DNA from 4 places in the Arthrobacter sp. B2I5 genome. Region 4 is predicted to be linked to each of the others. Evidence: riboswitches for the same ligand, from Rfam matches in the RefSeq annotation. Region 4 holds a riboswitch; each other region holds the start of a gene.
The links. Region 4 has a riboswitch for thiamine pyrophosphate ahead of QFZ60_RS00520 (ECF transporter S component). Riboswitches for the same ligand answer to the same signal wherever they lie in the genome.

Region 1 (7,047 bases), 1.1 Mb from region 4:
AGGCTTATCGGGTTCCACGTCGCGCACCCAGGCCAGGATCCCGCCGTCGAGGTGGCTGACCCGCTGGTAGCCCGCCTGCCGTGCCGCCGCCAGCACGTTCGCGGACCGGGTCCCGGCCTTGCAGTGGAACACAATGTCCCGGTCCTGTGGCAGTTCGTCCCACGCCTCGCCGGCAAGGATCCGTCCCTGCGGGATCAGTTTGGCCCCGTCGATTCGGACGATGTCGTATTCCCCGGCCTCGCGGACGTCCACCAGTTCGAAGTCCTTGAGCCCGGCATTCCTCGACGCCAGCATGGTGGCCAGCTGCGTGGCGGTAACAGTATGTTCCGTATCCGCCTCGGCTGTAGGCGGGATGCCGCAGAAGGCCTCGTAGTCGGTGAGTTCCGTGATGGGTTCCGCCGCGGGATCCTTCGACACGCGGATCTCGCGCCAGCTCCCGCCCAGGGCGTCAAACAGTGCCACGCGGCCCAGCAGGGAACGTCCGACGCCGGTGATCAGCTTCACTGCCTCGGTCACCATGAGCGATCCCACGGCAGCACAGAGCATGCCGAACACCCCGCCCTCGCCGCAGGAAGGCACGGAACCGGCAGGCGGAGCCTCCGGATACAGGTCGCGGTAGGTGGGGCCGTGTTTCTCCCAGAACACGCTGACCTGGCCGTCGAACCGGAAGATGGAACCCCATACGTAGGGCTTGCCCAGGATGGCGGCGGCGTCGTTCACCAGGTACCGGGTGGCAAAGTTGTCGGCGCCGTCAAGAATGAGGTCGTACCCGTTGAACAGCTCCAGGGCGTTGGACGAATCCAGGCGCAGGTTGTGCAGCCGGACATCCACCAGCGGATTCAGCTCCGCGATGGCATCGCGCGCAGACTCGATCTTGGGCCGGCCCACGTCGCTGACGCCGTGGATCACCTGTCGCTGCAGGTTGCTCAGGTCCACCACGTCGTCGTCAACAATTCCAATGGTGCCAACGCCCGCCGCAGCCAGGTACAGCAAGGCCGGCGCGCCCAGGCCGCCGGCCCCGATCACCAGGACCCTGGCGTTCTTGAGCCGCCGCTGGCCCAGGGCGCCGATCTCGGGAATGACCAAGTGCCGGGAGTAACGCTCCACCTCATCAGGGGTAAGGCCGGCGGCCGGTTCCACCAGCGGATCCAGCGAAAGGGTTGAAACATTTGCGGTGAAAGACGAAGCCATACTTCAATGTATGCCCCGGAATACCAGCGGGTCATATTACCCCGCAGTAAAGTGAAGGGTAACTGCAATGGAAAGAAGGACAACTGTGGTCCCTGAAGCACGGGCTGACCGCCCGCCCGCCGCCGAACCGCAAACTGCCTCCCGCCCCGCAGGCCATCGGTCCGCCCGGCTGCCCCGGGATGAGCGCCGCGCACAGCTGCTGGCGGCAGCCCAGGAGGTGTTCGTGGCCAACGGCTACCACGGTGCGGCCATGGATGAAATTGCAGAGACCGCGCACGTCAGCAAACCGGTGCTGTACCAGCATTTCCCTTCAAAACGAGACCTGTACCTCGCACTGCTGGAAAGCCATCTGGCGTCCCTGACCGAGCTGATGCTGGGTGCCCTGAATTCCACCACGGACAACGATGAACGCGTCCAGGCCGTCATGCGCGCCTACTTCCACTTCATCGCCAATGATGACCAGGCCCACCGCCTGGTGTTCGAGTCCGACCTGATCAACGACCCCGATGTCAGCTCCCGGCTGGAAACCTTCAACCGGACCTTCGCCGACGCCATCGCCAGGGTCATTGCCGAGGACACCAAGCTCCCCCACCTCGAAGCCGAACTCCTGGGCCGCGGACTGGCGGGAATGGCGCAGGTCAGCGCCCGGTACTGGCTGGAAACGGACGGCAACCTGGACCTCAACGTGGCCAGTGACCTCATCTACCGTTTAGCTTGGCGCGGAATCTCTCGCTTCCCCAAAGAGTCCTAGACTACAAATAAGACAACACCTCGTAGAGAAACTCGAGTACTTTCACAGGCTGGGAGGCCCCCTTGGAAATTAAGATCGGCGTTCAAAACGTTGGCCGCGAGATCGTGCTGGAATCGACCCAGGACGCGGAGACTGTGGCCAAGGTTGTTGGTGAAGCCATCAATGGCGGCAGCGAACTGCGGCTGAAGGATGACAAAGGACGCGTGATCATCGTTCCGGGCAACGCACTGGCGTATGTGGAAATCGGCGCCGAAGAGGTTCGGCGCGTCGGGTTCGGCCAGTTCTAGTCCCCGGTTCCAAGGAGATCCATGCTTTCGCTGACCATCGTGGTGCTGGCCACCGTCGCAGCCGGCTTCGTCGTCTGGGCCAATGACAGGCGCCATGCCAAGTACGGGGCTGCGCTGCCGGCCGGCGTCGCCGCAGCTGTTGCGGCGCTGGTGTGGATCATCCTGATGGCAGCGGGTTTCGGCTACCTGCCCGGCCTGACCTGGCTTCCCTGGGTCCTGCCCATCGTTCTGGGCATTGCTGCCGCCGTCGCCGCCGTCGTCTACCTGGGGCGCACGCGTGCGCGCCACGATGCACAGCAGCTCACGGCGATCCTGCGGCGCTGAGCTTCCATCCTGCCCGCTCCTGCGGCAAGGATTAAACGGCTGTGGCCACCACCCATGCGGTGGTGGCCACGGCCGTTTAAGACGACGGCGGGTGCTTAGAGGAACTCCGCCCGGCCCTCCATTGCCGACGACGCGAGGGCGTGCTCCCTGCGCGGGATGCGCCCGGCCGCCCTGGCCATCCTGCCGGCGATCACCGCGTGCTTGAAGGCTTCGCCCATGAGCACCGGGTTCTGCGCCCGGGTCACGGCCGTGGCCAGCAGCACGGCGTCGCAGCCCAGCTCCATGGCAAGGGCTGCGTCGGACGCGGTACCGATGCCGGCATCCAGGACCACCGGCACCGAGGCCCGGGAAACGATGAGTTCGATGTTGTGCGGGTTCAGGATCCCCAGGCCCGTGCCGATCGGGGCACCCAGCGGCATGACGGCGGCGGCGCCGAGGTTCTCCAGCCGCAGCGCCAGCACGGGATCGTCGTTGGTGTAGGCGAAGACCTTGAAGCCGCGGTTGACGAGCTGTTCGGTGGCCTCGACGAGTTCCACGGCGTCCGGCAGGAGGGTTTGTTCATCCGCGATGACCTCGAGCTTGACCCAGTCGGTCTCCAATGCCTCCCGGGCCAGCTCCGCCGTGAGGACCGCATCCCGGGCGGTGAAGCAGCCGGCGGTGTTGGGCAGGACCCGGATCCCGTGGTCCACCAGCAGCTGGAACAGTGACCCGGTTTCCGCCGTGGAGTAGCGGCGCATGGCCACGGTGGTCAGCGCGGTGCCGGAGGCCAGGAGCGCTGCGCCCAGGCCGTCCAGGCTGGGTGCTCCCCCGGTGCCCATGATGAGCCTGGATCCGAGGGCGACGCCGTCGATCACCAGGGCGTCAGCGGTACCGGCACTTCCTGCGGGGTTGATGGTGCTGGTTTCAGTCATGATGTCAGCCTCCCTGTACTGCTGTGACAAGTTCGATGTCGTCGCCCTCGGCGAGCGCGGTGGCGAACCATTGGCTCCGCGGCACCACCTGGGCGTTATGCGCGACGGCGACACCCAGCTTCCCGCCGTCCGTCGCCTGCCCGTTGTCAGCCAGCGGGCGTCCCGTGACTTGGCTGACCAGCGTGGTGATGGAGGCGCCGTCGGCCACCGTGTGCTGGTTTCCGTTGAGGGTGATGTTCACGCTGTCTCCTTGATGAAAGGGCTTGTTGCTGTTGTGGCTGGCCTGGAGAACCGGTCCGGGCTGAAGGGTGCCCAGCGGGGATCGGCCTTTCCGTCCAGCATCTCCCTGCAGATGCCCGCTGCGGCAGGAGTGAGCAGGACGCCGTGCCGGAAGAACCCGGTGGCAACGATGAGTCCCGGGACATGCCCGGCCCGTTCGCCTGGGGAGGCCGGGGGCGCCAGTACGCGGCCCAGGAGCGGTGCGTTGTCAGGGGTTCCGGGGCGGGCACGGGCAGTGGATTCCAGGAGTTCAAGTTCGGCGACGGCGGGCACCAGCGCCTGGGCGTCCCGCAGCAGCTGGTACACGCCGCCGGCGCTGACGGCATCGGAGAGGGCGTCCTCACGCTGGGTGGCTCCGATCACCACGGTCCCGTCCTGCCGCGGGACAATGTACACGGGAACGCCGTGGACCAGGCCGCGGACCGTAGACGTCACCAGGGGCTGCAGGTGGCGGGGAACGGCAAGGCGGAGAATGTCCCCGTGCACGGGCCGCAACGGCAGCTCAAGGCCGTCCGGCAGGCCTTCAAGTGCCCCGGCCTGCAGCCCGTTCGCCACCACGGTTTCCGTTGCCAGCACCGTGCCGCCGCCGGCCAGGCGGACGCCGGCAACAGCTCCTCCGTCCCACAACAGCCCGGCTGCCCGCTCCGGGACGGCATAGCCGTCCACTGCCCCGGCAACGGCCAGTTCCGGCTTCCCGCCTGCCGCGGCGGCCAGGGCCAGCCGCAGGGCTGCCACCAGGCGCCGGGGGTCCACCTGGTGGTCTGCCGGGGTGTCCAGGGCGCAGGCAATGGCCGGGCTGAGCAGCGGCTCGCGTTTCCGGGCCTCCCGCACGGTGAGGGGTTCCACCACCAGCCCGTTGGCCTGCTGGACCGTACGCAGATCCATCAGTGCACGGCGGTCGGCCGCGTCGGCACCCACGGCGAGTGTCGCCGTCGTCAGGTACCCGGAATCCGCGCCCGTTGCACTGTCCAGGGCGGCGGCGAACCCCGGCCAGCGCGCTGATGCGTCGAGCATCAGTTCCAGGAGGTCTTCCTCCTGGTAGTGCAGTTCGCTGACGGGGGCCAGCATGCCGGCCGCGGCCCAGCTGGCGCCGGTACCCGGTGCGTCGTCGACGAGGACCACGGAGCGGCCGGAACGCTGCGCCTCCCAGGCGATTCCGTGCCCCACCACTCCCCCGCCAATGACCGCAACATCGGCCCGGACGATGAAGGGGCTGGAGGCGCGGGCGGACCCGGGGTGGTTGAAGGGGATACGCATATGGGTTCCTTCCCTACGCCGGCATTACCCGGATCAGGTCAAGCGGTCGGCTCTGACGCCCTCTCAGCCCGGCGCTTTGTGACAGCTGCCGCGGGCTCCCGCAGTACCAGCCCAGTTTAGAGGAACTAGGCTTGCACGCATGAATGTGTCCACCCCATCCTTCCCCGCCGGCCACCGCGCTCCCGCCACCGAAGTTGTCAATTCACGGGACAGCGACGCCCTCAAGGCCGCCCGCCTGTACCTCTGCACCGATGCACGCCGGGACCGCGGCGACTTTGCGGAGTTCGTTGACGCCGCGTTCGCCGGCGGGGTGGACATCATCCAGCTGCGCGACAAGACCATCGAAGCCGCCGAGGAACTGGACCTCCTGGCCGTGCTCAAGGAGACGGCGGTGCGGCACGGCAGGCTGTGGGCAGTCAATGACCGCGCGGACATCGCCGTCCTCTCCGGGGCACCGGTGTTCCACATCGGCCAAAAGGACCTTCCCTTGGCCGCAGCGCGTACGTTGGTCAACGGAAATGCCGCGATCGGGCTCTCGAGCCACACCACGGAGCAGGTGGACGCCGCCCTGGCAGCAGCTGCCGGGCCGGCCGGCCTGGACTATTTCTGCGTGGGTCCGGTGTGGGCCACCCCCACCAAACCCGGCAGGGCCGCCGTCGGACCAGACCTGGTGAAGTACGCCGCGGACGCCTCAGGAAAGGCGGCGGATCCCGTGCCCTGGTTCGCCATTGGCGGCATCGACCACGGAAACGTCCGGCAGGTGGCGGAAGCGGGTGCCTGCAGGATCGTGGTGGTCCGCGCCATCACAGAGGCTCCCGATCCCGCGGCCGCTGCTGCTTCGCTCCTCGACGCGCTGGATGCCGCCGGCGCCTGATGCCATATCCGCGGACTTGGAGCTACGCTGATTTTTGTGTCACATCATCGGCTGGCCCCCAACGTCCATGACCACAGGAACGCCCTGGAAGAGGCGTTGGGCCTGCTGCGGACCGAACTCGAGCTGCCGGGGCCCTACCCCGCTGAAGCCGTGGCGGATGCCCAGGCTGCCGTAGCCGCGCTGAAGCTGCCGTCCTATGACCTGACCGCCGTGGAGTTCGTGACCATCGATCCGGCATCGTCAACGGACCTTGACCAGGCGGTGTTCATCGAACCGGACGCGAACGGCTACCGGGTGCTGTACGCGATCGCCGACGTCCCCGCGTTCGTTGCCCCCGGCGGTCCGCTGGACGCCGAGACCCGGCGCCGCGGCCAGACGTTCTACGCTCCGGACGGCAGGATTCCGCTGCATCCGGAAGTGATCAGCGAGGGGGCAGGAAGCCTGCTGCCCGGGCAGGACTGTTCAGCGTTCGTGTGGGACTTCACGCTCGACGGCGAGGCGTCCGTTTTGTCAGTGGGCGTCAGGCGGGCGCGGGTCCGCAGCCGCGACAAGCTCAGCTACAAGGGTGCGCAGGCAGACCTCGACGCCGGGACTGCCTCCCCGGTGCTGCAGCTGCTCCGGGAGGTGGGCCTGAAACGGGTGGCCCTGGAACGGGAACGCGGAGGGGCAAGCCTCAACATGCCGGAGCAGGAAATTGTCCAGCTGCCCGATGGCGGCTACCGCATTGATGCTGTCCCGCAGCTTGCCGTGGAGGACTGGAACGCGCAGATTTCGCTGATGACCGGGATGGCGGCCGCGCAGCTCATGCTGGAGGGCAAGGTGGGAATCCTGCGCACCATGCCCGCCCCGGACGAACGGTCCCTGCGGCATTTCCGCCTGCAGACCGAGGCGCTGGGCAGGCCCTGGGACGGCGAAGTCAGTTATGGCGAGTACCTGCGTTCACTGGATCCCACCGACCCGCGCCAGCTGGCCATCATGCATTCCGCCGGCATGCTGTTCCGGGGAGCGTCCTATACCGCCTTTGACGGCACAGTCCCCGAGGACGGGGTGCAGTCCGCCATCGGCGCGGCCTATGCCCACACCACCGCGCCGCTGCGCCGCCTGGTGGACCGCTTCGTGCTGGTCATCTGCGAGGCCCTGAGCAACGGCGGCGACGTTCCGGGCTGGGCGCGT
Region 2 (7,047 bases), 1.6 Mb from region 4:
CGGCGTACTTTTCCAGTTCGCCCTCGATGATGGCGAGGTCGGACAGCGGGTCGCGCTCGGACTCCAGGGTGCCGCAGTCGAGCACGTGGACCAGCGCTGCGCAACGTTCCACGTGCCGCAGGAAATGGTGGCCCAGGCCGCGTCCCTCACTGGCGCCTTCGATGAGGCCGGGAACGTCGGCGATGGTGAACCGCACGTCGCCGGCCTGCACCACGCCGAGGTTGGGAATCAGGGTGGTGAACGGGTAGTCGGCGATCTTGGGCCGGGCCGCGGACATCGCGGCGATGAGGCTGGACTTGCCGGCGGACGGGAAGCCCACCAGGGCGATGTCGGCGATGGACTTCAGCTCGAGGATGACGTCCCGGGATTCGCCTTCGATGCCCAGCAGCGCGAAGCCGGGCGCGCGGCGCTTCTGCGAGGAGAGGGCAGCATTGCCCAGGCCGCCAATGCCACCGGCAGCGGCCACAAACTCCGCCCCTTCGCCCACGAGGTCGGCCAGTACGGTGCCGTCCTTGGACTTGACCACTGTGCCGTCCGGAACGGGGAGGATGAGGGTTTCGCCGTTCTTGCCGCCGCGCCAGTCGCCCATGCCCGGGCCGCCGTTGCTGGCGTGCCGGTGCGGTGCGTGGTGGTAGTCGAGGAGGGTGGTGGTCTGGTGGTCCACGCGAAGGATGACGTCGCCGCCGTTGCCGCCGTCGCCGCCGTCGGGACCGCCCAGGGGCTTGAACTTCTCCCGGTGGACGGAGACGCACCCGTTGCCGCCGTTACCGCCGGATACGTGCAGTACTACCCGGTCTACAAAGCTGGCCACGTGGATCTCCTCAGAAGCTGTTTACCTGGCGCCCCGGGGCGCCACATCGATTGTAATGCGGTTAAAAGAACAGTGGAGCGGGCCCTCAGGCCCGCTCCACCGCTTCAGAACTTGGTGTTACTCTGCAGCTGCAGCAGCAACGATGTTGACCACGCGACGACCGCGGCGGGTACCGAATTCAACGGCGCCCGGGGTCAGTGCGAACAGGGTGTCGTCCCCGCCGCGGCCGACGCCGGCGCCCGGGTGGAAGTGGGTGCCGCGCTGGCGGACGATGATTTCGCCTGCGGAAACAACCTGGCCGCCGAAGCGCTTGACGCCGAGGTACTGAGCGTTGGAATCGCGACCGTTGCGAGTGGAGCTCGCGCCCTTTTTATGTGCCATCTGAAATGCCTGCCTCTAAATTCTGGGGAATCTGTTGAAATGCCTGAACACTAACCGGAGGTTAGCTGATGCCGGTGATCTTGACCTTGGTCAGTTCCTGGCGGTGACCCTGGCGCTTCTTGTAGCCGGTCTTGTTCTTGAACTTCTGGATGACAATCTTAGGACCACGCAGGTCCTGGAGGATTTCAGCCGTAACAGTTACCTTGGCCAGGTCGGCGGCGGCGGAGGTGACCTTGTCACCATCAACCAGGAGCAGTGCGGGCAGCTCAATGGTGCTGCCGGCTCCACCGGCGACGCGGTTCAGGGTAACGAAGTCTCCAACGGAAACCTTCTCTTGGCGGCCGCCTGCGCGGACAATCGCGTACACCACTTGGGAACTCACTTCTCTCGACGTTTATAACTAAATTTGCGTGCGGAACCGACTATCAAAAGCCTGGTTTCTCGCTGTGCCTCAACGCCGTGGGGTCATAACCCAAGTGTTGGCGTAAGCACCGAAGATCTAGATTACGCTAATTTTGTCTCCGGCCGCAAATGAGGCTGGTTCCCGGCGGGTTGCTGTGATAGGCACCACAGCTCAGGTCCGGCGTCCGCACCCTGCCCCACCATAGTACCGGCACAGCTGCCGGGCACGGGTCAGGAGTGCAGGCGCGGCGCGTCGAAGAAGTCCACTTCGAGCCGGCAGGACTGCTTGAACGCCGTCACCATCGCGGCCTTCTCCTGGTCTGAAGCCTGCCGTCCGGCCGCATCCACGATTGCGATGGCCTGGCGGGTCGCTTCGGCAAAGCCTTCATCCGCGTAGGTGCGGAGCCAGTCCGCGTAAGCGTGCCCGTCCGGTTCCCCTGACGCCAGGAACCGGGCGTGCAGCGTGGCGCCGACCTCGGCGTAGAGCCAGAAGCAGGGCAGGACGGCGGCGGCGAGGACCGCATAACTGCCCGACGACGACGCTGCGGTCAGGTGGTCCACATAGGACTTGGTGACCGGGCCCAGGCCGTTCGGGGCCGGGCGGGTGCTGAGCCACGAGCGGTGAAGTTCGGTTTCCACTTCAAGGCACTGCTGTGCGGACCGTGCCCAGAACAGCTGCTGGGCCTCCGAAGGGGCCAGGGCGCTGGCCCGTGCCAGCACGCGGGAGTAGCCGTTCAGGTAGAGGGCATCCTGCGCCAGGTAATAGGCAAAGTCCTTTTCGGAAAGATCGCCAGAGGCCAGTCCGTCGATGAAGTCCAGCGCGTAGATGTCGTCGAGGTCCTGGCGGGCTTCGGTCCACAGCCGGGCCGCGAAGCTGCCTTCCGCCGGGACGGGCCGCACGTGGTGGAAGTGGTGCACGGGTCCGTTCCCCTGGCCCACCTCCAGCTGGCCGGAGTTCTCGAGTGCGCCGGCCAGCCAGGGCTTGACGGTCCGCAGCGAGGCCTCCCAGTCACCCAGGCGGGCCTGGACGGTTGCCATGGCGGAGGACAGGGAACATCCGGTGCCGTGGCTGTTGCGCGTGGAAATGCGCTTCCCCTGCACTTCCACCACCTCCTGGACGAGGAGGCCCGCGGTGTTCACCAGCGCGTCCGGGCAGTCCAGGCCTGCGAGGTGGCCGCCTTTAACCAGTACGGTGGCTCCGGTGGCCTCGGCCAGGCGCCTGCCTTGGTCCAGCGCGGCCTCCCAGTTTTGGGCCGGCTCCGTGCCGAGCAGCAGCGCGAGCTCGGGCAGGTTGGGGGTGAGGAGGTGGGCAAGCGGCAGCAGTTCCCGGAGCGCGGCTTCGGCGGTTTCCTGCAGCAGCCGGTCCCCGCTGGTGGCCACCATCACGGGGTCAAGGACAACGACGGCGGGACGGACCATTCCGAGCCACTCGCGGACAGTCCGGATCACCGATTCGTCACCCAGCATGCCGATCTTGACGGCATCAATGCTGATGTCCGCGCTGACCGCGTCCAGCTGCTGGGCCAGGAACGCGGCCGGAGGGACGTGGACGGCCTGCACGCCGCGGGTGTTCTGCGCCGTGAGGGCGGTAATCGCCGCCATGCCGTATCCGCCGTGGGCGGCGATGCTTTTGAGGTCCGCCTGGATCCCGGCTCCCCCGGATGGATCGGAACCGGCGATGGAGAGGACGCGCGGGACGTCGCGGCCCGCGGGAACCCCAGAGGGAACGCCGGGCGCGGTTGGCAGGGGCATGGAAAGGGTCGAAGACAAGAGACATCCCTTCGCCGGTACTAGCCGGACAGGTTCAACGGGTCTGGATCTCAGCCGGCCTTCTGCGCGGCACCCCGTGTCGCTGTCCAGCGTAGCTGCTGGTGCCGACGCGGCGGAAAGGTGACAGCACCTGCCCATGCAGGAAGTCCCCGCACTGTGGTCCATTCCCCCCGAGATTCGGAGGGGAATAGTCCACATGGCGGGGACTTCCTTGGTGGTGCGTTGGTTTTGTCCTGGCTTAGAGCTCCGAGGCGGGGACTCCGACGCCGAGGATGATGGGTTCCGCTGCCGGCTTGGCAGCTTCAGCCTCGGCGGCGTCCTGTGCCTTGGCGGTGTCGGGGGCCTTGGCTGCGTGCGAATGCCCGGCACCCGTGGACTGGACGTTCTCGTGGTGCTGGACAGCTGTCTCGTTGGCTGCGCCCTGGGCACGGCTGGCAGCGCGGTGGCGCCGCGGCCTGCGTTGCCGGGTCTGCTCCAGGGTGTGGTCGGAGTAGTCCTTTTCCGCGGGCGCTTCCACGTTGGCGTGGGTTGCCGCTCCCCCGCCGGCCTGCTGTTGGGGCACTGCCGGTTCGGCTGCCTTCACGGCCTCTGCGGCTTTGGCCGGCGCATCCTCCATGGGTGACGCCGGCTGGCCGAGGTGGGCGAACGCTTCCGCCAGCCGGTCCAAGGTGAGGGCGGGCTTGGGGTGCTGCTCCTCGGCGTGCTCCACGAACGGTAGCGGGACTTCCTCGCCGCCGAAGGTCAGGACAGCTGCGGGGCGTGCGGGGGAATCGGCGTCGTGCTTCTCCTCTGCGGGAACCGGCGCAGGCTCGGCCTGCGGCGCCTGCCGGGTTGCTGCCACCTCATCGTCATGCAGGTGCGCCGCGTGGGCGGCAGCCGCAATGTTCGCCAGGGCAAGCCGGGTGGCCTCTGCCTTGGCGTGCCGCTCAGCATCCGCCGTGTCCGGCACGACGGTGTGGACGTGCACTGCAGGCGCCGGGACAGCCTCGGGCTGCTGGCCGCCGCGTCCGCGCCGCCGTTTGCGCTCGGGACGGACTCCGGGCTGGCCGGCATCGGGCCGCTGTGCGTCGGCGCGGTGGGCTTCCCCGCGGGCTTCGGGGCGGTTGTCCGCGCGCTGGACGTGGTGCTCGGCCGCCACGATGTTGGCACGGCGATGCTCCACGGGATCGTCATGGGTCACTACCCCGCGGCCCGCGCACGCCTCGCACTGCTCGCCGAAGACTTCCAGCAGGCCCGTGCCCATCCGCTTGCGGGTCATCTGGACCAGGCCCAGCGACGTGACCTCGGCAACCTGGTGCTTGGTCCGGTCGCGGCCCAGGCATTCCACCAGGCGGCGCAGGACCAGGTCGCGGTTGGATTCGAGCACCATGTCGATGAAGTCGATCACGATGATGCCGCCAATGTCGCGCAGCCGCAGCTGGCGCACCACTTCCTCGGCAGCTTCCAGGTTGTTCTTGGTGACGGTTTCCTCGAGGTTGCCGCCGCTGCCGGTGAACTTGCCGGTGTTGACGTCCACCACGGTCATGGCCTCGGTGCGGTCGATCACCAGGGAGCCGCCGGAGGGCAGGAAGACCTTGCGCTCAAGGGCCTTGTGGATCTGCTCGTCAATGCGCCAGGCGGAGAAAATGTCCTGGTCCTTGGTCCACTTCTCCAGGCGTCCCACCAGGTCCGGTGCCACGTAGGTGACGTAGGCCTCGATGGTGTCCCAGGCTTCCTCACCGGACACGATGAGCTTGGAGAAGTCCTCGTTGAAGACGTCGCGGACCACCTTGATGGTCAGGTCGGGTTCGCCGTAGAGCAGTTCGGGCGCCAGGATCTTGGTGGACGCGGACTGGCTTTCGATACCTTCCCACTGGGCGCGCAGCCGGTTGATGTCGTGCGTCAGCTCTTCCTCGGATGCGCCTTCCGCGGCGGTGCGGACAATGACGCCGGCATGCTCGGGCAGGCGGTCCTTGAGGATGCGCTTGAGGCGGTTGCGTTCGACGTCGGGCAGCTTGCGGGAGATGCCGGTCATCGAGCCGCCGGGCACGTACACCAGGTAACGGCCGGGAAGGGAGATCTGGCTGGTGAGCCGGGCGCCCTTGTGGCCCACGGGGTCCTTGGTCACCTGGACCAGGACGGTGTCGCCGGACTTCAGCGCGTTCTCGATCCGGCGCTGCTTGCCCTCGAGGTTCACCGCTTCCCAGTTCACTTCACCGGCATACAGCACGGCGTTGCGGCCGCGTCCGATGTCAACGAACGCCGCTTCCATGGACGGCAGCACGTTCTGGACCTTGCCCAGGTACACGTTGCCGATCAGCGAGTCCTGCTGGGTCTTGGACACGAAGTGCTCGGCCAGGACACCGTCCTCGAGGACGGCGATCTGGATCCTGTCGTCGCGCTGGCGGACGATCATTTGCCGGTCAACGGATTCGCGGCGGGCCAGGAACTCGGCCTCGGTGATCACCGTGCGGCGGCGGCCCGTGTCGCGGGACTCGCGGCGGCGCTGCTTCTTGGCCTCGAGGCGGGTGGAGCCCTTCACGCTGGTGACGCGGTTGTTGACGGGCGCTTCAGTGACGGCACGGGGCGCACGGACCCTCGTCACCGTGTTGGGCGGGTCATCATCCCCGCCGCCGGTGAGTTCAAGGTCCTGGTCTCCGCGGCGGCGGCGGCGACGGCGGCGGGACGTCACACCGTCCTCCAGCTGCGTGGCGCTGTCCTCGTCGGCGTCGTCCTCGGCGTCAACCTCGGCGCTGCCGCCCTCGCTGTCCTGGTCGGCAGTGTCGCCGATGCGGCTGCGGCCCCTGCGGCCCCGGCTGCGGCGCCGGCGGCGGCCGGAGGCATCGTCGCCGTCTTCGGCTTCTTCCTCTTCAGGCTCCTCGACGGCGGGCGCTGCGGGACGGACCACGGTGCTGAGGTCCGGTGCCTGGAAGAGCACGGACGTGGGCGATGCAGGTTCCAGGAAGAGGGAACCAAAGGGGCTGGCAGCCGCGGCGGGCGCAGACTCTCCCGTGTCCCCGGCCGGGGTTTCCTGGGCAGGCTCCTGAATGACGGAAGCCTCCGGGGCCGCGATGTCCGGTGCCGCGGCGGGCTCCTGGGCCTGCCCGGCGGCGGCAACAGCTTCCTGCCCGGCGACCTGTCCCTGCACCGCAACGTCTTCCTGTGCAGCCTCTTCCGGCGCAGCAACCTGGGCGGCGGCTTCCGGAGCCACTGATTCTGCACCCGCGGCGTCCGCTGCCCCGGATTCCGCTGCAGTCGCGGCGGCCGGGGACGCAGCCTTTCGGGTGGCTACCCGACGGCGGCGAACGGGCCTGGTTTCGGCGTCTGCCGTGGCGGTAGTGGCAGGGACTGCGGCAGGGCTTTCACCGGCTGTGGCCGGTTCCGCTGCCGTAGTGTCGGGGGCCGCAGCATCGGCGGGTGCCGCCGCTGCCGGTTCATCAGCGAAGGCGGGCAGGGGTTCGGCGGTGTCCGGCTTCCTGCGGGCACGTGTGCGGCGCACCTGGCGCCTTGGCCGCTTCCTCCACAGGCAAGTCGCCGCTTGCTTCGGGGACAGCGGGCTCCGGCGCCGTGGCCACCGCATCCGTCACGGCGTCGTCGGTCTTGGGAGCCGCTTTGCGGCGGGTGCGTACGGCCCTCTTGGGTGCAGCAGCCCCGGCAGCCGCTGCATCTTCGTTAACGGCCAGTTCCTGATCATTGTCCATATG
Region 3 (7,047 bases), 1.5 Mb from region 4:
CGCACCCCGGAGCCACCTCCACCGAGCTGGACCAGCCCGCAGGCGATCCCGTCGCCGTCGCCCGTGCCGGCGTCGAGGAAGCCCGCCAGAAGCTGCACGACGTCGTCATCGTCGACACGGCCGGCCGCCTGGGCGTGGACGCCGACATGATGGAGCAGGCGCGCCAGATCCGCCGCGCCATCGTGCCCAACGAAGTCCTCTTCGTGATCGACTCCATGATCGGCCAGGACGCCGTGAACACGGCGCTTGCCTTCGATGAAGGCGTGAACTTCACCGGCATCGTGCTGTCCAAGCTCGACGGCGACGCCCGCGGCGGTGCCGCGCTTTCGGTCGCGTCTGTCACCGGCAAGCCGGTCATGTTCGCCTCCACCGGCGAAGGTTTGGACGATTTCGAACTCTTCCACCCGGACCGGATGGCTTCGCGCATCCTGGACATGGGCGACATCCTCACGCTCATCGAACAGGCCGAAAAGGCCTGGGACAAGGATGAAGCCGCCCGGATGGCGAAGAAGTTCGCCGACCAGGAAGACTTCACCCTGGAAGACTTCCTGGCCCAGATGCAGCAGATCCGCAACATGGGCTCCATGAAGAAGATGCTCATGATGATGCCGGGTGCGCAGAACATCCGGCAGCAGCTGGAGCAGTTCGACGAGCGCGAGATCGACCGCGTCGAGGCAATTGTCCGCTCCATGACGCCGCACGAGCGGCTTGCACCGAAGATCATCAACGGCTCGCGTCGGGCCCGCATCGCCCGCGGCTCCGGCGTCCATGTCTCCGAGGTCAACGGCCTGCTGGAGCGCTTCGCCCAGGCCCAGAAGATGATGAAGAAGATGGCGCAGGGCGGCATGCCGGGGATGCCCGGGATGCCTGGCCTGCCCGGTGCCGGCGGCGGTGCACGGAAGAACGCGAAGAACGCGCCCAAGAAGGCGAAGGCAAAGTCCGGCAACCCGGCCAAGGCTGCCCAGGAGCGCAAGGAGGCGGAAGCCCGCCGTGCCAACGCTGCGAAGGCACTGCCCACCGGCGCCGCCTTTGGCCAGCAGGGCGGCGACTTCGATCCGTCCCAGCTGAACCTCCCCAAGGGATTCGACAAGTTCCTCGGCAAATAAGCACACCCGGCCCAACTAAGTAGCAGCAGATGTCGTTATGAGGGCTCAAAACGACATCTGCTGCTACTTACATGGGATGTCAGCGCCGTGGAATAGGGTTGGGACATGTTCAAGCAGAGGGTAGTGTTCGTGCACGGCGCCGGGACTTTTGGCGCCGCCGCATGGCCGCGCCAGCACGGCATGGCACTGTCCTATGACGCATTGTTCCTCCGCCGGCATGGCTTTGATGCCGTCGCGGAGCCACTTGAGTCCTCCTTCGCCGAGGACACCGCCATTATCCTCAGGTCCCTCGCCGACGATGGCCGCGGCGCCGCCGGTGGGCATGTGGTGGCGCACGCCCAGGGGGCCATCGCAGCCATGATGGCCGCTGTTGAACGTCCGGACCTGGTCTTTTCGTTGACCCTCGTGGAGCCGGCCTGCCTCTCCCTGACGGCAGAGCTCCCCGCCACGGCGGCCCACATCAGCCTCATGCAGCCCCTCTTCGACGTCCGCCAGCAGCTCGGCGACGAAGACTTCCAGCGCGAATTCGTCCGGCGGGTCTTCGCCACCGACCTGCAGCAGTCCGCCACCACGGAGGAAAAGAGGTCCGCCCGCAGGCTGCGGCTCCAGGCCCCCTCGTGGGAGGCGCCGCTGCACATTGTTCCCGGTGTGCCCACGCTGGTCCTGACCGGCGGGTGGGAACCGCTCTACGAGGAGATTGCCGGCTACCTGCGGGAGACCGGTGCCCTGCACCGCGTTGCCGCGGGAGGGCACCGGCCCCATGACTCCCTGGACGGGGACCGGGCCATCCGGCAGTTCATCAGCCAGGTCAGCCGGAGCCAGCCCGCCCGGGCCTCCTAGCTGTCAGCGGGAACCCGGAGTTCCGGCAGGTAGACCTTGCCGCCGGCCGCCAGGAACTCCTCGCTTTTCTCCCGCATCCCCGATGCGGCATTGGCCCGGGCAGCCTGCGCCTCCGCGGAGCCGAACTCGTCCCGGATGTCCTGGCTGATCCGCATCGAGCAAAACTTGGGCCCGCACATGGAACAGAAGTGCGCCGTCTTGGCAGGCTCGGCCGGCAGGGTCTCGTCGTGGAATGCCTCGGCCGTCACCGGGTCAAGGGACAGCGCGAACTGGTCCCGCCAGCGGAACTCGAACCGCGCTTTGGACAATGCGTCGTCCCGTTCGTGCGCCCCCGGGTGGCCCTTGGCCAGGTCCGCTGCATGGGCGGCGATCTTGTAGGTGATCACTCCGGTCTTGACGTCGTCCTTGTTGGGCAGGCCCAGGTGCTCCTTCGGCGTGACGTAGCACAGCATGGCCGTGCCGTACCTGGCAATTTCGGTGGCACCGATTGCGGACGTGATGTGGTCATAGCCGGGAGCAATGTCCGTCACCAGCGGCCCCAGGGTGTAGAACGGCGCCCCTTTGCACAGTTCCTGCTGCCGCTCGACGTTTTCCCGGACCAGGTGGAACGGAACGTGCCCGGGCCCTTCCACCATCACCTGCACGTCGTACTCCCACGCGCGCTGGGTGAGCTCGGCAAGCGTGTCCAGTTCCGCGAACTGGGCGGCGTCGTTGGCGTCCGCCGTGGAACCGGGGCGCAGGCCGTCGCCCAGGGAGAAGGCAACGTCGTACTTCGCGAAAATTTCGCACAGCTCGTCAAAGTGCGTGTAGAGGAAGTTCTCCTGGTGGTGGGCCAGGCACCAGCCGGCCATGATGGAGCCGCCGCGCGAGACGATGCCCGTCACCCGGTCGGCGGTCAGCGGCACATAGCGAAGCAGGACCCCGGCGTGGATGGTCATGTAGTCCACGCCCTGCTCACACTGTTCAATCACGGTGTCGCGGAAGATTTCCCAGGTGAGGGCATTGGCCTCGCCGTTTACTTTTTCCAGGGCCTGGTAGATGGGCACGGTGCCGATGGGAACGGGGGAGTTGCGGATGATCCATTCCCGCGTGGTGTGGATATCGTCCCCGGTGGACAGGTCCATCACGGTGTCCGCTCCCCACTGCGTTGCCCACTGCAGCTTGTCCACCTCCTCCGCGATGGAGCTGGTCACCGCCGAGTTGCCGATGTTGGCGTTGATCTTCACCAGGAAGGCCTTGCCGATGATCATCGGCTCGGACTCCGGATGGTTGATGTTGCTAGGAATGATGGCGCGGCCGGCAGCCAGTTCGTCCCGGACCAACTCCACGTCGCAGTTCTCGCGCAGCGCCACGAAACGCATCTCCTGCGTGATGATTCCCTGCCGGGCATAGTGCATCTGGGTCACCGTCCGGCCGTCGACGGCGCGGCGGGGCACCGGCTGCGCGCCCTTCCACTCCGCCGAGGCAGCACCACGTCGCACGGCCGAGCGGCCGTCGTCGAGCAGGTTGCGTTCCCTGCCGCTGTACGCCTCGGTGTCCCCGCGCGCCGCGATCCACTCCGCGCGGAAGGGCTGCAGGCCGCGGACGGGGTCGCTTCCCGGCCCGGCGGTCCGGTAGGTCCGGAAAGGTGCGTTCGGCTGCCCGTTGGGTGACGGCTCCAGGGCAATTTCCGTGACGGGTACGTGGATTCCGGACGCGGTGTCGTCGATGAACGCCAGTGAATGCGACGCCAGGGACTGCGTCACCTGTGGCCCGGATTCTGCGGCGGACCTCCCGGTGGACGGCAGGTGGGCAGGGTTCAACTGGGTGTTTTGTGTACTCAAGGGAATACTCACTTCCTTCGCCGGCATTACCCGGACAGGTTCAACGGTCGCAGGCTGCGTCAGCCCGATCTCAGCCCCTGCAAGGGCACCCGTGTGGTCAGGAAAGAAGCTACCACAGGGGCCCCGAAGAGCCTTGTCACATTTGCGGGTGCTAGCCTGACCGGGCATCGAAAGGAAGCCCGATGGCAGAGATCATTTACTTTCGCGGACCCGTCCTCACCGCACCGGACCGGGTCCGCCATGGACTTTGGTCGGTGGACGGCAAGCTCACGTTCAACCGGCCTGGTGCCGTTCCGGGGCGGGTGTTCGACGGCTGGGTGCTGCCAGGGTTCGCTGACGCCCACTGCCACATTGGACTGGGTCCCGCCGGACCGGTGGAACCCGCAGTGGCCCGGGACCAGGCGCTGGCCGACCTCAACGCCGGAACCCTGCTGGTCCGCGATGCCGGCTCACCTGCCGATACACGCTGGATGCAGGGCGGCCGGGACTTCCCGGTGCTGATCCGAGCCGGGCGCCACGTGGCCCGCACGCGCCGCTACCTGCGCGGCTTCGCGGAGGAGGTTGAGCCCGAAGGCCTTGTGGAGGCCGTGCGGAAACAGGCGCGCGACGGCGACGGCTGGGTCAAACTGGTGGGGGACTGGATCGACCGCAGCGCCGGTGACCTCGCTCCCTCCTTTCCTGCCGCCGTCGTGCGTGATGCCGTCCGGGCCGCCCATGACGAAGGTGCCCGGGTCACGGCGCATTGCTTCGCGGAGGACAGCCTGGACCAGATGCTGGACGCCGGCATCGACTGCATCGAGCACGCCACCGGGCTGCTGCCCCGCCACCTGCCCCGGTTTGTGGAACAGGATGTGCCGATCGTGCCCACCCTCATCAACATCGCCACCTTCCCCGGGATCGCTGCCCAGGCAGACGCCAAGTTCCCGCGCTATGCAGCCCATATGCGCGCCCTCTGGGAACGCAGGCTGGAACGCGTGGCCGAAGCCCATGCCGCCGGAGTGCGCATCTTTGCCGGCACGGATGCCGGCAGCGTGGTCCGCCACGGCAGGATCGCCGACGAGATCCTCGCCCTGCACGGCGCGGGCCTGCCAATGGAGGCCGCCCTGGATGCTGCCTGCTGGGCAGCCCGCACCTGGCTGGGAGCGGACAACCTGGCCGAAGGTGCGCGGGCCGACGTCGTGGTGTGCCGGGAAGACCCGCGGGCCGTCCCGGAAACCATCACGGCCCTGGAACATGTGGTGCTGGGCGGCCGCATCATCCGATGAGCAGAATGAACCCGGCACTTGGAATAAATTGAAGCTTCAAGTAATTTTAATGTGTGACAGGCCGCCAACGGGACGGTCGCCAATACAAGGAGCCTTCAATGACCGAAGCAGCCAGCAGCCGGGATCTTCTTCCTGCCGACCTCGCCATGGGCACGGTGATGCTCAAGGTGGGCGACATGAAGGTGATGACCGACTACTACCAGCGCGCCCTGGGTCTCGAGGTGGTGGCCGAGCAGGACGGCGGCCTGTATCTCGGCAGGCTCGGCAGGCCGTTGGTCCACCTGGCGCCGGCCCCCGGGCTGCACCTTCCCGGCAGGGGAGAGGCGGGCCTCTTCCACACGGCCCTGTTGTTCGAGGATCAGGCGTCTCTCGCCGCCACCATCGCCACGGCTGCCCAGTACGAGCCCCGCTCCTTCACCGGCAGCGCCGACCATCTGGTCAGTGAGGCCTTCTACTTCACCGATCCCGAGGGCAACGGCATCGAGCTGTACTGGGACCGGCCGCGCAGCAACTGGTCCTGGAACGGGACGGACGTGGTGATGGACAGCCTCGCGCTTCCGCCGCAGCGCTACCTGGAGCAGCACCTCACCGAGAAGCACCTCGAGGGCCAGCGGCAGACGTCCGCCGGTGTGGGGCACGTCCATCTTCAGGTGGGCGACGTCCAGACTGCCAGGGATTTCTATGTGGGCACCCTTGGCTTCGAGAAGACGGCAGGCTGGCATGGGCAGGCGCTGTTCGTTTCCGCGGGCCGTTACCACCACCACATGGCCATGAACGTCTGGAACAGTCGCGGCGCCGGCCCCCGAAAGGACACCCTTGGGCTGGGGGAGGTGCTCATTGAGGTTCCCTCCGGTGACGACGTCGGGGCGCTGGCTGACCGACTCAAAGTCGCCGGGGTGCCGGCCCACCACACCGGTGCGGAGCTCCGGTTCGAGGACCCCTGGCGCAACCGGCTCCGGGTGGCCGTCCGCTGACCGGTTCCTCCGGCTCCGGCGTGCGTGTGCGGGCCCGCAACTACTAGGCTGATTCCGTACGGCCGGGCTGCAGGCAGCCGGCACGCAGCTCCGCCAACGGAAGAAGGGCACCCGCCATGGGCTTCACCGAGATCTTTGTCGCCACCCATGACGCCGCGCTGAAACGCGCCGGCATCCTCGACGAGGGAAGTGGCTCCGCGGCGGACAGCGGGCCTGCGGGCCAGGCGGTGCGGATCCAGGGCATCAGTGACTTCGAAGTTGAACAGTTGGGCGATCTTGCCGGGACTGCGGTCCACGCCGGCGGCGCCGACTATGAACTCACCATGGTGGACGTCGCCAGCGATTCCCTCCTTGCCGTTCCGCCGGCCATGGTTCGCGCCCTGGCTGACTTGCTCTCCTATGAGACCGAAGGCGAAGGCAATGTCCTTGACGACGTCGCTGAACAGTGGGCCGGCCAGGAGGATATGCCGTTCGGCGCCTCGCAGGCCAGGACCTATGTGCAGCAGGTGGCCGAACTGGCGGCTTCACTCGACGATTCCGAGCGGACGGGACTGTACGTCTGGTCGGCCTGACCCGGGTGATGCCGGTATGGGTACCCTTCAGTGCGCCACGGGCCGGCTGCGGCGGCCCGCGCGGCGGGCCAAGTCGAAATAACGCCGCCCATCTGGCACAATAAACAGGTACTCGATCTGCGTGGCCCCTCTCTCCGCGTCCGGATCCTGTCCTTCGAACCCGCAAGTATGGCCCGCCCCACGGGTGCAGAAAGCCGGGTTCACCCCTTTTTCTGAAACAGGAGTGACCACAAAAGTGGCCGTAAAGATTCGCCTTAAGCGCTTCGGCAAGATGCGCGCCCCGTACTACCGCATCGTCGTCGCGGACTCACGCACCAAGCGTGACGGCCGTGCCATCGAGGAAATCGGCAAGTACCACCCCACCGAAGAGCCCTCGTACATCGAGGTCAACTCCGAGCGTGCGCAGTACTGGCTCTCCGTCGGCGCCCAGCCGTCCGAGCAGGTTGCCGCGATCCTGAAGATCACCG
Region 4 (7,047 bases):
CATGGGCAGCCCTGAGGAACTCGAAGCCGTCCGAATGGAGGCCGCCGCATGATGCACGTTGTCCTGGCTGTTACAGCCGTCATCTTCTCGCTTGCCGCGGCCGGCGCCATCCTGCGGATCTCCCGTGGCCCGTCGCTGTTGGACCGGGTGCTGGCGGCCGATGTGCTGCTGGCCATCCTGGCCGGGGCCCTGTGCATCGACATGGCCGTGAACCGGCACCTGAACAACCTCATGCTGGTGGTGGCCATTTCCATCATCGGTTTCATCGGATCCGTGACCGTGGCCCGTTTCGTGGCGGACCGAAGGGTGAAGCCTGATGAATCCTGACCTGTCCGGTCCCGACGGCTGGATCGACACCGTGTCCGCCGTGTTCATGGTGGCGGGGGCACTCCTGTCCCTGGGTGCGGCCATTGGCCTGCTCCGCTTCCCGGACCTGCTGAGCCGCATGCACGCGGCCACCAAACCGCAGGTCCTGGGCCTGTTCCTGCTGCTGGCGGCCATTGGGCTGCAGATGCGGACGTGGTGGGTGTGGCCGGTCCTGGCGGTGGCCTGGATCTTCCAGCTGCTCACCGTTCCGGTGTCCGCGCACATGGTGGGCCGCGCCGGGTACCGCACCAAGCACCTGCACCGGGAACTGCTCACGGCCGACGAGCTGGAGGCTGTGGTGCAAAAAGCCGCCGCCGAGGCTGCCCGGAAGGACAGCCCCGACGGCGGCCGGTAGCGCTTGACGCTAGACGATGTCCTGCGTCTTGGCGAACCTGGTGATGGCACGCTGGGTGCCGCGGTTGGCCAGGACCTGGATGATGGCGCTCACCGACGCGGAGATCAGCGCGAAGGTCAATGCCGAACGCAGGCTGGTGGGGACGTCCTCGTTCTTGCCGGTGGGGGCCTTCTGCCCGGTGGTCTTTTCCCAGATGGTGTTGACGAGCTTGGTACCGACCAGGCCTGCACCCAGGCTCACCCCGGTCCCGAGCAGCTTGATGAAAAGGTTCATTCCTATTACTCCTTGCGGGCGGAAAACGGACTGCCTCCAGCCTAGCCGTACCCCCGTGCCGGTCCGGGCAAGGGCGTGGCGTGCTGCAGGCGGCTTATTGGACTAACAGCCTGTTGGACTAACCGGCGGGCGGCTCGGTGCGGAACTTGATCATCTTGTGCGTGCCGTCGCAGTACGGCTTGATGGCCGAGGCCCCGCAGCGGCACAAGGCAACGGTCTTCCGGTCGCGGGGCACGGCGTCCCCGGACGGGGTGACGATCTCAAACTCGCCCCTGATAATCAGGGGCCCGTCCGGGCACACCACGATGGAGCTGGCTGCTTCCTGGTCCATGTGGACTTCTGTTCCATGCTGTCCGGGGTTCATCCCTGCACCGCTTTCATCGTTGCTTCCTGGTTGCCGGGTGCCCGGCCGAGCTTTCCGGCATGGCGCCGCCGGAGTTCTGCCTCCGAGTGCGCCGCCGTGCTGATCCTGCTGCCCGCGTAGGGGATCCCGCCCGCCAGCCTGGAGGCGGCTGCCAGCCAGACGCAGACGGCCCGCTCCAGTGCCCAGAGCGGCGCAAACCAGGCTGCCGGGGCGGGAAAGACGGCGGTCCCGTTGTTCCGGCGTCGTCCAATTTCCGCCCAGGCGATGGCCGCCCCGGCCAGCCCCAGGAGGGCGGTCCGCCTTGCCCGGGCAGGAAGAAGTGCTGCCCCGAGGACGGCCGGGAGCAGGGCAAGTTCGGCGGCAAGCCGCCGCGGCTGGGCAAAATCGTCGTACGCCTGCCGTATGCGTTGGCGCAGGAAGTGCCGGGCAGTTGGCGGCTGCCGGGCCACGAACAGGCCGGGCAGGATCCGTTCCGTTCCGCCCGCGGCCCTGATGGTGCGGATGAGCTCCAGGTTTTCGAACAGGACTCCCGCATAGCCGCCGGTGGCCACGAGCGCACTGCGGCGGACTCCCAGCGTTCCGGGATAGTCGGCGGACCAGGCGCGGTTGAGCAGCGTCCTGGCCGTGTCCCACCAGGCGTGCCACGGGGAGGGGTCGAAGTAGTTCTGCGGCCGCACCACGTGGGCCGATCCGAGGTGATGGACGACGGCGGCGAGGGCCTCGCGCGTGTAGCGGACGTCGTCGTCGGCAATGACAAGGAACTCCGCCCTGGAGGCGCGCACTCCCGTCATCACGCCGGCCACCTTTCCGTTGTGGGCGCCGCACCCGACGCCGGGGCGGTCCGGGAAAGCGTTCTGGTCCGGGGAACCATCGGGGTCCGGGCAGAGGTGGCGCACCGCGGCGGGGAACGCCGCGCGGTGGCGTTCGAAGAGGCTGGGGGCGGAGCCGTCCACCACGGTGACCGGGATCCAGGCCACGAGGCGCCGGAGGTAGTCCGAAAGGTCAGCCAAGCCGGAGTCCTCACTCCAGCGCAGGGGAAGGATGTACTCCGCCCCGGCCAAGCAGGCGCGCCGGCCCTGGGACACTGTCGGGCCGGCCGTCATGCTGCCGCCGGCACGGCCGCCCGCAGCGATGATGTCCCGGCTTCCCACGAGGACAGGAGGTGGGCGGAGAGCCGGCCGTCGATGGCCATGACCGCCGTCGCCCCGAACAGGACGTCCGCCAGGAGTTCCGGCTCGGCTTCGACGAGGCCGCCGGCGAGGTCGCGGCCGGCGATCTGCTCGTGGACGGCGTCGGCCTCCACGTGCTCGTCGAAGTAGTGCGTGACGTCCGCGCCGAAGCCGTGCCGCCGGAAACCGTTGCCGTAGAACCGGTTGGGCTGGGAGGAGGTCATTTCGTAGATTGCCAGGTGGCCGGTGATGGCGCCGCGGAGCCGCCGGTTCAGTCCGCAAAGGGACATGAGGTTTACCGATGCGAGGGAGACGGCGGGAACGGCATCGACGTAGGCGCCGTAGCTGTCATCGAGGCCCAGGCCGCGCATGGTCCGGGCGAACAGCGCGCTGTGCATCCGCTCGGGGCGGCCGCCGCCGTATTCGTCCGCCTGGATTTCCACCAGGGCCGCTTTGGGCCGTCCGCTGAGGCGCGGGATGGCCCACGTGTGAGGGTCGGCTTCCTTCAGCTGGTACATGGATTTATGGACCAGGAACTCCCTGAGCTGCTCCAGGGTTGCCTTCCGGGCGACGTAGCGGGAGACGCTGGGGCCGGTGTCCATGCCGGCGAGGCCGAACAGGACATCGGCCACCTGGTCACTTGTCATTGGACCGCCTGCGGGCAGTTCGAGCGTTCCAGCGGCCTGCTGTGCGGCGGCGCGGAGGGCAACCTCAAACGGTTCCTCGAGCAGCTGCCGGACCTTGATTAGCGCGGGCTCCCACTCCCAGTGGTCGGAGACGCCGTCCAGCCCGGAGTAATGGAGTTCGTAGAGGCAGAAGAGGGCCAGCTGGATGTCCTCGTCGCCAATAATGTCAGCGGTGCCGGACACCTGCCCTGCCGCCAGGCGGTACAGGGCGTCCAGTTCCGTCCCGGAGGAGTCCGGAGCCTGCGCCAGGACCTCGAACAGGGCGCTGCTGAGGGGGCCTCTGGTTTCCGGGATTCTCATGGTGCTCCTTGGTCTGCGGCGCTGGTGACGGGAACGAACGCGGGACCGCCCATGGTGACTGCCATGCCCTGTCCTCCTCGAAACCCGGGGGAACAATATAGTAAGCATGATTACTAATAAAAGCTAAGCAGTCTTTGTCTATAGGCAGGTTCGCTGGTCCCCCAGCAGCAAGCCGGACAGCGGTCAGTCAGACAGCGTTCAGTCAGACAGGGCCGACCCCAGGATGTCCCGCAGCGCCTCCACCACCAGGTCATGGTCCTGGAGCTGCGGCAATCCGGAGACCGTGACTGTGGCCACCGCGCCCACGCCGGTGACATAAATGGGAAAGGAGCCGCCGTGGGCTGCGTACCGGGACTGGTCGAACCAGGCGTTGTCCTCGATCCGGCCGCCGCCCAGCCGGCCCCGCAGCCCCACCAAAAGGGACGGCACCTCGTACCGGGCGGCAGTGCGCTGCTTGGCCCGGATCCAGTGCCCGTTGTCAGGAGTGGCGCCGGGAAGCGCGACGTGGAACAGGACCTGCTCACCCTTGGTGATGTCGATCGCGATGGGAAGCGACCGCTCCTTGCCCAGTTCCACCAGGAGCAGGCCCAGGTTCAGCGCGTCATCCGCCGAAAAGCCGGGGAAGTGGAGCTCCCGGACCTCCGCCTCGACCCGGGCAACCAGTGCCTCCACCGACCCCTCAGGCTGGGCGTCGGGGGAATCAGGATCGAACCCGGTCACATCCGGTGGAATGGCGCTCATGGCCTTCAATCTACCCCCGCCCGGTGTAAACTTGACCACGCCCGGAAGGGCAATCAAAAGCCTTACCCAACAAAAAGCAACACTACAAACGACAGGGGAGCGCCGCCGTCGGGCATCCTGGCATCCGCCGGGCACCGCAGGTGGGCGCTGAGAGTGCGGACAGCCGCAGACCCTCGAACCTGATCCGGTTAGTACCGGCGCAAGGGAGTCGAGTTCTCAAAGTGTCGCGGCTGCACGGCATCGGGCCATCAGCCGGGTCCACTTTCCCCTCCTGTTTCCCAGGAGGATTCCAATGAGCACTGCAGCAATCAAGAAGACCACCAGTAAGTCCTGGCGCGTCGTGGACATCGTCGTCGCCGCGCTGGTGGCCATCGCCGGCGGCGTTATTTTCTGGGCCTGGTCCCAAGGTGCGGCGGCAGTGTCCGTGCCGATGAACGCCGCCTACCCGCCCCTGACCGGCATCATCGCCGGCGGATGGATGATTCCGGGCGTGCTGGGCATGCTGATCATCCGCAAGCCGGGGGCCGCACTGTTCTGCGAGACCGTGGCCGCCACCGGGGAACTCCTCATGGGCTCCCAGTACGGCGCCTCGGTCCTCTTCTCCGGCTTCGTCCAGGGCCTCGGTGCGGAAATCATCTTCGCCATCTTCGTCTACCGCAAGTTCAACCTGCCCGTATCCCTGCTGGCAGGTGCGGCAGCAGGCCTCTTCTGCGGCCTGAACGACTCCTTTGCGCCGTGGGGCTGGAACATCGCCTACTCCGGCGGTGACAAGCTGGCCTACATCGTCTTCTGCATGATTTCCGGAGCAGTCATTGCCGGTGCCCTGTCCTGGGTGGCCACGCGCGGCCTGGCACGTACAGGAGTGCTGAGCTCCTTCGCCTCGCGCAAGGCTGCCACGGAGCCTGTCTTCTCCTGATGGCAATGGCCCAGGGCACGGCGGTCCGCCCTGCCGCTGTCACCGCCCGCGGCTGGGGCTGGCGGCATGCCGGCAGGGCAAAGCCCGCCGTCCATGCCCTTGACCTGGACATCAGCCCGGGGGAGCGGGTGCTCCTGCTCGGCCCCTCGGGCGCCGGCAAGTCCACGCTCCTGCATGCGCTCGCCGGGGTGCTGGGGGACATTAACGACGACGGCGGCGAGGCGGGGGATGCCGACGAGTCGGGTTCGCTGCTGGTTGACGGCGCCGTGCCCCGCGCCCAGCGCGGGCGTGCCGGACTCATGCAGCAGGACCCCGAGACGCAGGTGGTCCTGTCGCGCGTGGGGGACGACGCCGCCTTCGGTGCCGAGAACCTTGCGGTGCCGCGGGAGGACATCTGGGCGCGGGTGCACGAGGCGCTTGCCGACGTCGGACTCTCCCACCTCCCGCTGGACCACCCGACGTCGGCCCTGTCCGGCGGGCAAAAGCAGCGCCTGGCGCTGGCCGGGATCCTGGCCATGCGCCCGGGCCTGATCCTGCTGGATGAGCCAACCGCCAACCTGGACCCGGACGGCGTGCTGGAAGTCCGCGACGCCGTGGCGCGCTGCCTGGACAAGACCGGGGCCACACTGGTGGTGGTGGAACACCGGGTTTCCGTGTGGAAGGACCTGGTGGACCGGATCGTGGTCCTGCAGCCGGGCTCCGGCGCCAATCCTGCCGTGCTCCTGGATGGGCCGCCGGACCGGGTGCTCACGGAGGCGCGGGCCATGCTCGCCGCAGCCGGTGTGTGGGTCCCCGGCTACGTGCCGGCAACCCGCGCCCGCGCCCTTGTCCCGGCGCCGGGCACGGGAAACCTGCTGCTGGCCGCCGAACAGCTGGGTGTTTCCCGCGAACGTCCCCGCCGCAAGGGCTTCCGGAAGATCCCGCCGGTACCGGTCCAGGAAGGCCTGGCCGCGCAGGTCCGGGCCGGGCAGGCGCTCGCCGTTACAGGTCCCAACGGTGCCGGCAAGTCCACGTTCGCGCTGACCCTGGCCGGGCTGCTGGAGCCGGTCTCCGGAAAAGTGTCAGCCACCCTGGACCTCAGCCGCGGGGCCGGCATTGACCCGTACCGGTGGAAGGCCGAGCAATTGATTTCGCGCGTGGGGACGGTGTTCCAGGAGCCGGAGCACCAGTTCGTGACCGGCAAGGTGCTGGATGAGCTGCTGTTCGGCCCCCGGCACCTGGGCCACGGCGAGGACCGGGTGGACGAACTGCTGGAACGGCTGCGGCTCACCCACCTGGTGGACGCCAACCCCTATACGCTCTCCGGCGGCGAGAAACGGCGGCTGTCCGTAGCCACCGTCCTTGCCGCCAGCCCACAGGTCCTGGTCCTGGACGAGCCCACGTTCGGGCAGGACGCCAACACCTGGGCCGAGCTGGCCTCATTCCTGTCCGAACTTTTGGATGCCGGCACCGCGGTGGTCTCCGTGACGCATGACGCCGAGTTCACCGAAGCATTGGGCGGGACCGAACTGCGGATGGCTGCGGCGGAAGCGGTGGCACCATGAGGCAGCAACTCACCCTTGCCGGCAACCATGCCCTCCTGGCCCGCGCCAATCCACTAAGCAAGTTCGCGGCCGTCCTGCTCATCACCGCGGTCCTGGCGCTGTCCATCGACTGGGTGTCGGCATCCGTGGCCCTGGTTTTCGAGCTCCTGCTGTTCCCCCTGGCCGGGCTCACCCTGTCCCTGCTGTGGCAGCGCGGCTGGCCCCTGATCATTGCCGCCGCCGTGGGCGGCTGGAGCACGTCCATCCTGGCGCCGGACAGCGGCAGGATCCTGCTCGACGCCGGCATCTGGACCATGAGCGAAGGTTCCCTGCAGCTGGGCGTCGGCTTCATGC

Region 1: linked by a shared signal. The riboswitch ahead of thiO (glycine oxidase ThiO) and the one ahead of QFZ60_RS00520 (ECF transporter S component) in region 4 are both predicted to bind thiamine pyrophosphate.
Region 2: linked by a shared signal. The riboswitch ahead of thiD (bifunctional hydroxymethylpyrimidine kinase/phosphomethylpyrimidine kinase) and the one ahead of QFZ60_RS00520 (ECF transporter S component) in region 4 are both predicted to bind thiamine pyrophosphate.
Region 3: linked by a shared signal. The riboswitch ahead of thiC (phosphomethylpyrimidine synthase ThiC) and the one ahead of QFZ60_RS00520 (ECF transporter S component) in region 4 are both predicted to bind thiamine pyrophosphate.

Annotation. Positions count from the first base shown of each region.
Region 1 is NZ_JAUSYF010000001.1:1,256,401-1,263,447, reverse strand. Features, by position in the region: gene moeB (molybdopterin-synthase adenylyltransferase MoeB) at 1-1,191, opposite strand, end outside; gene QFZ60_RS06080 (TetR/AcrR family transcriptional regulator) at 1,277-1,942, shown strand; gene QFZ60_RS06075 (DUF3107 domain-containing protein) at 2,005-2,229, shown strand; gene QFZ60_RS06070 (hypothetical protein) at 2,251-2,553, shown strand; gene QFZ60_RS06065 (thiazole synthase) at 2,649-3,464, opposite strand; gene thiS (sulfur carrier protein ThiS) at 3,469-3,705, opposite strand; gene thiO (glycine oxidase ThiO) at 3,702-5,000, opposite strand; TPP riboswitch at 4,993-5,112, opposite strand; gene thiE (thiamine phosphate synthase) at 5,140-5,874, shown strand; gene QFZ60_RS06045 (RNB domain-containing ribonuclease) at 5,911-7,047, shown strand, end outside.
Region 2 is NZ_JAUSYF010000001.1:1,739,775-1,746,821, reverse strand. Features, by position in the region: gene obgE (GTPase ObgE) at 1-811, opposite strand, end outside; gene rpmA (50S ribosomal protein L27) at 929-1,192, opposite strand; gene rplU (50S ribosomal protein L21) at 1,254-1,562, opposite strand; gene thiD (bifunctional hydroxymethylpyrimidine kinase/phosphomethylpyrimidine kinase) at 1,826-3,346, opposite strand; TPP riboswitch at 3,354-3,451, opposite strand; partial or broken gene QFZ60_RS08375 (Rne/Rng family ribonuclease) at 3,603-7,044, opposite strand.
Region 3 is NZ_JAUSYF010000001.1:1,595,098-1,602,144, forward strand. Features, by position in the region: gene ffh (signal recognition particle protein) at 1-1,106, shown strand, start outside; gene QFZ60_RS07530 (alpha/beta fold hydrolase) at 1,212-1,946, shown strand; gene thiC (phosphomethylpyrimidine synthase ThiC) at 1,943-3,769, opposite strand; TPP riboswitch at 3,765-3,872, opposite strand; gene QFZ60_RS07540 (amidohydrolase family protein) at 3,952-5,034, shown strand; gene QFZ60_RS07545 (VOC family protein) at 5,133-6,008, shown strand; gene QFZ60_RS07550 (hypothetical protein) at 6,125-6,580, shown strand; gene rpsP (30S ribosomal protein S16) at 6,816-7,047, shown strand, end outside.
Region 4 is NZ_JAUSYF010000001.1:118,792-125,838, forward strand. Features, by position in the region: gene QFZ60_RS00480 (Na+/H+ antiporter subunit E) at 1-52, shown strand, start outside; gene QFZ60_RS00485 (monovalent cation/H+ antiporter complex subunit F) at 49-327, shown strand; gene mnhG (monovalent cation/H(+) antiporter subunit G) at 317-721, shown strand; gene QFZ60_RS00495 (DUF4235 domain-containing protein) at 731-994, opposite strand; gene QFZ60_RS00500 (CDGSH iron-sulfur domain-containing protein) at 1,113-1,325, opposite strand; gene QFZ60_RS00505 (glycosyltransferase family 2 protein) at 1,355-2,509, opposite strand; gene QFZ60_RS00510 (iron-containing redox enzyme family protein) at 2,458-3,513, opposite strand; gene QFZ60_RS00515 (heme-degrading domain-containing protein) at 3,712-4,254, opposite strand; TPP riboswitch at 4,338-4,478, shown strand; gene QFZ60_RS00520 (ECF transporter S component) at 4,547-5,170, shown strand; gene QFZ60_RS00525 (ABC transporter ATP-binding protein) at 5,170-6,714, shown strand; gene QFZ60_RS00530 (energy-coupling factor transporter transmembrane protein EcfT) at 6,711-7,047, shown strand, end outside.